2 regions of the Bacillus sp. 1NLA3E genome follow, and region 2 is predicted to be linked to the other one. Evidence: riboswitches for the same ligand, from Rfam matches in the RefSeq annotation. Region 2 holds a riboswitch; the other holds the start of a gene.

Region 1 (3,779 bases), 1.9 Mb from region 2:
TGATATGGCCATTCGCCTGGGTTATTTTGTCAGCCTTTTTCATTTTCTCCTCTGCAGCTTTCATAAGTCGGCTTTTTTCTTTAACATACTTTTCATGCTGTTCTTGTTGTTGCTTTTGCTGAAGCTCTTTTTGGGCAACGTAATCTGAATAGTTCCCTGGATATTCCGTTACAGTTCCGTTCTCTATTTCCCAAATTTTCGTGACTAGTTTATCTAATACATAACGATCATGACTTACAAGGACAAGTGCACCAGGATAATAAGACAATTTCTCAATCAAGAATTGGATACCAGCTTCGTCCAAATGAGTGGTCGGCTCGTCAATTAATAAACCTTCATGATAGGTGGAGAATAATTCAGCTAGTTTCATCCGTGTTTGTTCCCCTCCACTGAAGTTTTCAATTTCTGTTTGAGGGATAGCAAGCTTTCCTAACAACTCATAATCCACATCTTTTTCAACAGGTGTCTTTAATTGATCAAAATAGGCAAAATCCACAAAACGGTTTACATGACCCTTATCCGGTAAAATTTGACCATTCATTAGCTTTAATAGCGTACTTTTTCCAACCCCGTTTTTGCCAACAAACCCAATTCGATCAAACTGATATACTGACAGCCGCTGGATATATAAAATTAATTTATCTAAAAATGACAGTTCAATATTTTCTAACTCGATATATACCTTTTCCATTCTTCTCAACCTCCAGTTAGTCATGGTCTTTTTCTCACGAAAAAAACCACAGGCTATCTGCCTGTGATTTGAGAGTAACGGGAATAAAATCCTTGGTGTTATACCAATAAGTCCTCACTAAATAACTCCTTTCACGGAGAAAAGGACATAAATAAAGAAAAATTGAATGATCTGCCTTTCTACATTTATATATTTTAAATGCGAAATGAAGATGATTAAAAAAGGACAGACTAATCCCGTGTACTCTGTATACACAAACAGAGCCTTTGAACGTATTAAATTACGAGTTCAAAGTTTGGAATCGAAGTCTCATAAAATGGGTCATTTTTTAATAATCCTCCCAAATTTAATGCTTACAACATAATTATAGATTTTCTTTTAGAAGTAGTCAAAGAGAAACTGAACTTCTTTTCATCCACTCTGCCAGACTACAATTCAAGTGTATCACTCTTCTGTTTTATTATAATATTTCTACTATTACCCTTGAAACAGTAACGGAATTCTGTTATTATTACTTTCAATTAAATATTTTCTTACTTCAATACCTTTTGAAGTGAGGATAGAGGCGCAAAGACCAATAGTACACAATCTTAGGATGATGAGATCCAGTGACGATTGTAGAAAGGGGAATTTGCCGAAGTGAAAAGAACCTCATTGTTCTTAAAACTGGGTCTGCTATTGAATAAATGCAGAACTGTCATATAGGAAACTATATGGAGGGCTATCTCACGCATGGGAACGATATTTTTATTTATGTTTCTAATGCAGCAGCGAACCCTCGTTGCTGTTTTTTTGCGTTGATTTTTGAATAGTCTTGTCCCTCTATAATTTTAAAAAAATTATGTAAAGGATGAGGAAAAATGAATTTTGGGCAGGTATTAACCGCAATGGTTACACCGTTTGATCAAAATGATGAGATTGATTTTAATGCGACAAGAATCCTAGTTAATCATTTAATTGCTAATGGTACTGATGGAATAGTTGTTGCAGGTACAACTGGGGAATCTCCTACTTTAACTACAGAAGAGAAAGTAGCATTATTTAAATTTGTTGTCGATGTTGTCGGTGGCAGAGTTCCCGTTATCGCAGGAACAGGCTCCAATAATACGAGAGCTTCAATAAACTTAACAAGACAGGCTGGGGAAACTGGTGTAGATGGGATTATGCTCGTAACTCCTTACTATAACAAGCCTTCTCAAGAAGGAATGTTTCAACATTTTAAAACAATTGCCGAATCAACTTCGTTACCCGTTGTGCTTTATAATATCCCTGGACGAAGTGTGGTTAACCTGTCAGTTGAAACCGTTGTTCGTCTTTCTAAGATTAATAATATTGTCGCTATTAAAGAAGCAAGTGGCAGCTTAGATGTGATGGCAGACATCATTAACAAGACCTCTAGTGATTTTACCGTCTATAGTGGTGATGATGGTTTAGCGTTACCGCTATTAGCGATTGGCGGTACGGGAGTCATTTCTGTTGCATCTCATATTATTGGGAATGAAATGCAAGAAATGATGAATAGCTTTAAGTTGGGTCATGTCGAGGAAGCGGCAATAGCTCATCGCAGACTTCTCCCAATTATGAAAGCACTATTTGCAGCACCAAACCCTACTCCGGTTAAAGCAGCGTTAAATATGAAAGGGATCCATGTTGGTGGTGTTCGATTACCATTGGTTCCTTTGAGCGATGAAGAAACACGTGCATTGCAAAGTGTGCTTGAACTTAGTAAGGTAGAAGTATTTAATTAATCAGTTTTCATAGCTGGATTTATTTTATTGAGTTAATTTACTAAATGATCAGCAATTCTATTCAAACTAAAAAAAATGTAAAAAAGCTTGGATCAATCTCCAAGCTTTTTGACATTTTCCACTTTATTTCCAAGCATCCGTTAGCTTCCAGTGATACAAAGAAAGCGAATAATTAACAGCTATACTAATGCTCGGATTCTCCCCAGTTGATACCACCCTAAACTATAGTTGCTATCCAGTTGTATGGACTATATCTACATCAACAATATCAATCCCTAGTTCATGTGAGCTAGTTGCGACAACACTTTTGGGAAGTGCCAATTCCATCATTGTTTTTTCTACATACTCCCGCTCATATGTGAACTATTAACATTCTGGTTAGTTATCAGTGGATTTATTCAGCAATCGGAGAACTCGCATGAAAAGGATTCTTTCAATATCATATTTGCTATTACATCAACATTACGTTTCATTTCGTTGGAACGTAATGTATTGTTTTGCCACAAAGCCCAGATAATAGGAAGTCGCCATTTACCTACAATTAAGTTCAAAACATACTTTAATGGGCAATTATTCATATTTTTGTTTCCAGTTTCTTCACTATTATCGAAACACTCCTTTAATCAGTTTTTACTGACTTAGTATTAAATTACTGCAGACTTGTTTTAATTTAATTATGTATTAAAATTATATCGTGGTTAACCGGGTATTAGTAACATTAGCAAGGCTTTAAGTACTAACACAAGTAGGATTCCTAGTAGGTGTTGGAAATTTGTGAATAGAATGATTAATAATAGGAGGGAAAAAATGAATTTTAAATATGAAATTATACCTGATGGAAAAATTGAATACTGTAGAGATTTATGCAATGAACTCATGGCCTTTCAAAAATCGAAATCATACATAAAACCGGAATTGTTTGACAACATGAATTTTGACACACGGATGATTCCTTCAATAAAAAGTGCAATATACAATTATACTGTAGTAGTTAAAGATGATGATAAAATAGTAGGTTATGTATATTCAAATATCTCTCCCAAAGAAACATATTCAAATGAATTTGCCACTTTTTTTGAGCTTTCTTCTGTTAGTAGAAATAATGTAGGGTGTTTATCCCAATTTTATATTAAAAAAGAGTTCAGACAATATGGGATTGGATCAATACTTTTCAACATGTCAATGAAGTGGTTGAAGCAATTTGATGATGTCGAAGATTATTTTATCTTTGTTTCAAATGGCAATAATAACGCCTTGGAATTCTATAGACGTAAAGGATTTTCTGTTAGTCATGATATATTGGATGGTTTTATAACCGTTTTACGAAACAATAAACAGTT
Region 2 (3,779 bases):
GTCTGGAAATATAATTCCGAAACAGAAATAACGTTCAGCACTGAGGTATCTTTAATATTGATGACAAATTCATTTCCTGTGGCTGGTAAAATATTGCGAATAACTTGCGGTAAAATAATATTAAACATCGTTTGAACATGGTTCATCCCGATTGCTTGGGCTGCTTCAAATTGTCCCTTGTCAATCGATACAATACCGCCGCGAACAATTTCTGACATGTAGGCCCCTGTATTGATTGATACGATAAAAATTGCTGCATATAATCGGTCCATATCAAAACCAAATGCTAAAGCGGAACCATAATAAATGACCATCGCTTGTACAATCATTGGTGTTCCACGGAAAAACTCAATATAAATAGAAAGAATGGCATTTATTAATTTTAAAAAGAAGCGTTTGGCCCCTCGTTCAGGCATCGGAATGGTTCGAATAACCCCTATTAATAAACCAATGATCGACCCTATAATCGTACCAATGATGGCAATTAAGAGTGTCACACCAGCACCACGAAGAAACATTGGCCAATTTTCTGAGACAATTTTTACTACCCAATCAAAGCTCATCTTTCTCCTCCTATATTCATGAAACCGAGTGCGTAAAATACACCCGGTTTCAAATCATTTTTATTTAGCTGCTGGTTGATTTTTAATAGCTGTCTCCATAATTTTTTGACGTTCTTCTTCTGATATTCCTGCTAAGATTTTATTGATTTTTTCAGTCAATTTACTACCTTTCGCCACACCCACTGCGATTGCTGTGTCACCATCTGATGTTTTAAATCCTTCTGACAGTTCTACCATGGCAAAATGATCGTTCGCAGAAGAAGCGCTAATACCTTCAGGACGTTCCGATACGTATCCATCAATTACACCTGATTCCAGAGCAACTCGCATTGCTGGGAAGTTATCCATAGCTGGCTGTTTTTTTACACCTTTGATTTGGTCGATTACTGAATAGTGGAATGTATTCAATTGTGCCGATATTTTTGCTCCACTAAAATCTTGAATGGATTTCGCATCCTCATATTTTCCACCTTTTTTAACCACGATAACTAAATCTGATTTATAGTAGTTGTCTGAGAAATCGATTGTCTTTTTACGCTCTGCTGTTGGAGACATCCCTGCAATAATTCCATCGATTTTTCCAGAAGTTAATGAAGGAACAAGGCCATCCCATTCAGTTTTGACAATCACTAATTTTTTTCCTAAACCATCAGCAATTTTTTTAGCGATTTCAACATCATATCCGCCTGCAAATTCCGCATTGCCATCAATTTTCACACCGCCATCGGAATCGCCATTTTGAGTCCAGTTGAATGGGGCATATCCAGCTTCGAGACCTACTTTAAAAGTGTCATCTTCTTTTGAAGATCCATCCGCTTTTTCTGAACTACTACTTTTTCCACAACCCGATAATAGAATAATAGCTGCCAAAGACATAGCTATTAAAATAGATAATTTTTTCATCATAATGATTCCTCTCCCTTTGATTATAAATTTTATAGTTTTCTGAACCTTAACACTTATTCATTTTTTAGGTATTTTACTCAACAAAAAAAGACCTGAGCGATGAACTCAGGCCTTATATGCATAAGGAACCCTAAATCCTCTTTTTTCCCAAATGAGATAGCACAACTCAATAAACCGGGAAGTTTATTGAGACAGTTCTACAGCTCTTAACTGCAGACCCAGCAAGTAATACTGAGATATTACAAGCTTCGGCGACATTTCCTTCTCCTTAGTATCAAAGTCTCTCAGACTCCACTAAAAACTGTTAAATATCGCGCCTCTACCTCACATGTTAAAAGTGAGGTCTATTAAGTTATTATTTTAATATATCTTAAAATAACAAATAGGATCTGTCAAGGGGGAGCGGGGGTGTCAAGAGGGACGGTTCTTATAGGGGACAATCGGAAGTTTTGCGCGCAAAAAGGCACAACTAGTGATTTGATTACCTAGTTGTGCCTTACCTTTATCTTACGCAAAAGATCTAACCGCAAAATTTTTGATTGCCAAGAAGAATGAAGTCGCGGTCCCTGTTAAACAGACACCGAATCAAACATGCTTTCGCAAAAGGAATTTGTTCCATTTCCTCTTTGTTTAAAAGGTGCAAGAAGTTTTCATCCGCATTCAATAATTGGCCAGAAATTGCCTCGCTCTTATCCTCAACCATTACTTCCACCTGACATCCGACAAATTGAAAAAGCATTAGATGGATAGGGATGCCAAAGAAAAGATTAACTAGTTCTGGTTCACCAGAAACAAATTCACCAAAATGGAGAACGAGCTCCCTCTTGAGCTGGCGATTCAAATGGATGAGTTCCTGTTGATGTTTTTTCTCTGTGTTGCATTCCTCATATTGCAAGGAGTCGATTTTATTAAATAGGATGAACACCCTTTTTCCCACTGTATTCAACTTAATAAAGTTCTTTCCAGCTGTTACAAGTGTCCCTACCTCTTCAATTTGCTTTTCCTGACAGTAGACCTTTACACGGATTAAAATATCCCTCAAATCTAGTAAATGTAATTGCAATTGCCGTTGATTATTTGGGTTACGCTCATTGCTTAATGAACGAAGTAAATGATTGGCAACCTCGATACATTCCTGTAATTCATCGAGTTCTGCTGGCGGCAATGGACTGTTCGGTGATCGAAATCGTGGAGTAGGAATCTTTTCAGGGCATGGATGTAAGGGAGGACATGAACATGATTGATCATGATCAAGTTTTCCGTCACATTCACATGCTTCCAATTGACTTTCCTTATAGTCTTGATCTTCATGTTCCTTCATTTAAGTTATCCTCCTTTACCTCTTTTCTTCCATAAGAACTTCTCTCATCCAATGGAGCCAAATAAGGGATTCTTTCCCCTAAAACCCTCATGATCCCCCATAATCCAAGTTCGATATCCCAACGGATGTTGCCAGAACGATAGAGGTAATCACCAGGACTTTGACAATAACCGCCGGCACCATAAAATAATTCAAAATCATCATTAGACCCAGGGACATTCTGTCCACTAATCGAAATAACGGAGGAATTTACATCATCACTGCTTTTTAACCACTTATGGCCATGAATCGTAAAAGCGTGACCTCTCGCCCGGTCTGCTGGTGTAACAAAGCGAAATGTAACAGGATCGCCGGCATAAGCAATAAATAGTGGGGTAGCAGGATCGCCATGGACCTTAGAGCTGAATACTTTTGATATATCGTTAGGACTAGTTAATCGGTGACTAAACCGTTCAGCACGATAATTGAAGCCTCTTGACCCCTGATTCTCGAAGTCCTCCAATGGGTCCTCCCTTTCGACAAAAAGTGGTTCTGGGTCAATAATCAGATTTCCGTTCTTAGCAACAAGCCGGACGCCATCATGCATAAGAAGAGCAAACTCACGAGTTTCAGGCAGCAATGGGTTGGAAATAATGACTTGATTCCCCGTTGCACATTCCTCACGGCTCAGTCGATCTAAATAGGTTGAACCTCGAGCCTCAATAATCAACATTCCAAAAGCTCCGTGATGCCGGTGGTTACGGATATCTGCCATATCACAAAGGTTCACCGCTCCTACTTCTTGATCAGCATACCAGCGATAAGTAATGCTTTCGCCAGGCCCAATGGTTTGGTCATAGTTAAAGCCTACGGTTGCTCCGTCGGAGGTTCTTACATCGTAAGCGAGCAATTGCGGATGCAGTGATATCCGATTCGATGCCGGTAATGGAACCTCAACCGGAACGGCTGGGTAACCATGAATGTCATCATGTTCATGATGACATGTGCCA

The links. Region 2 has a riboswitch for lysine ahead of B1NLA3E_RS21530 (transporter substrate-binding domain-containing protein). Riboswitches for the same ligand answer to the same signal wherever they lie in the genome.
Region 1: another riboswitch for lysine. It lies ahead of dapA (4-hydroxy-tetrahydrodipicolinate synthase); the one in region 2 lies ahead of B1NLA3E_RS21530 (transporter substrate-binding domain-containing protein).

Annotation. Positions count from the first base shown of each region.
Region 1 covers NC_021171.1:2,615,848-2,619,626, forward strand. Annotated here, with positions in the region: gene B1NLA3E_RS12390 (Msr family ABC-F type ribosomal protection protein) at 1-691, opposite strand, end outside; gene B1NLA3E_RS26025 (erythromycin resistance leader peptide) at 972-1,016, opposite strand; lysine riboswitch at 1,244-1,423, shown strand; gene dapA (4-hydroxy-tetrahydrodipicolinate synthase) at 1,552-2,439, shown strand; gene B1NLA3E_RS12400 (GNAT family N-acetyltransferase) at 3,247-3,779, shown strand, end outside.
Region 2 covers NC_021171.1:4,487,441-4,491,219, forward strand. Annotated here, with positions in the region: gene B1NLA3E_RS21525 (amino acid ABC transporter permease) at 1-563, opposite strand, end outside; gene B1NLA3E_RS21530 (transporter substrate-binding domain-containing protein) at 624-1,469, opposite strand; lysine riboswitch at 1,619-1,799, opposite strand; gene B1NLA3E_RS21535 (hypothetical protein) at 1,990-2,790, opposite strand; gene B1NLA3E_RS21540 (multicopper oxidase type 3) at 2,777-3,779, opposite strand, start outside.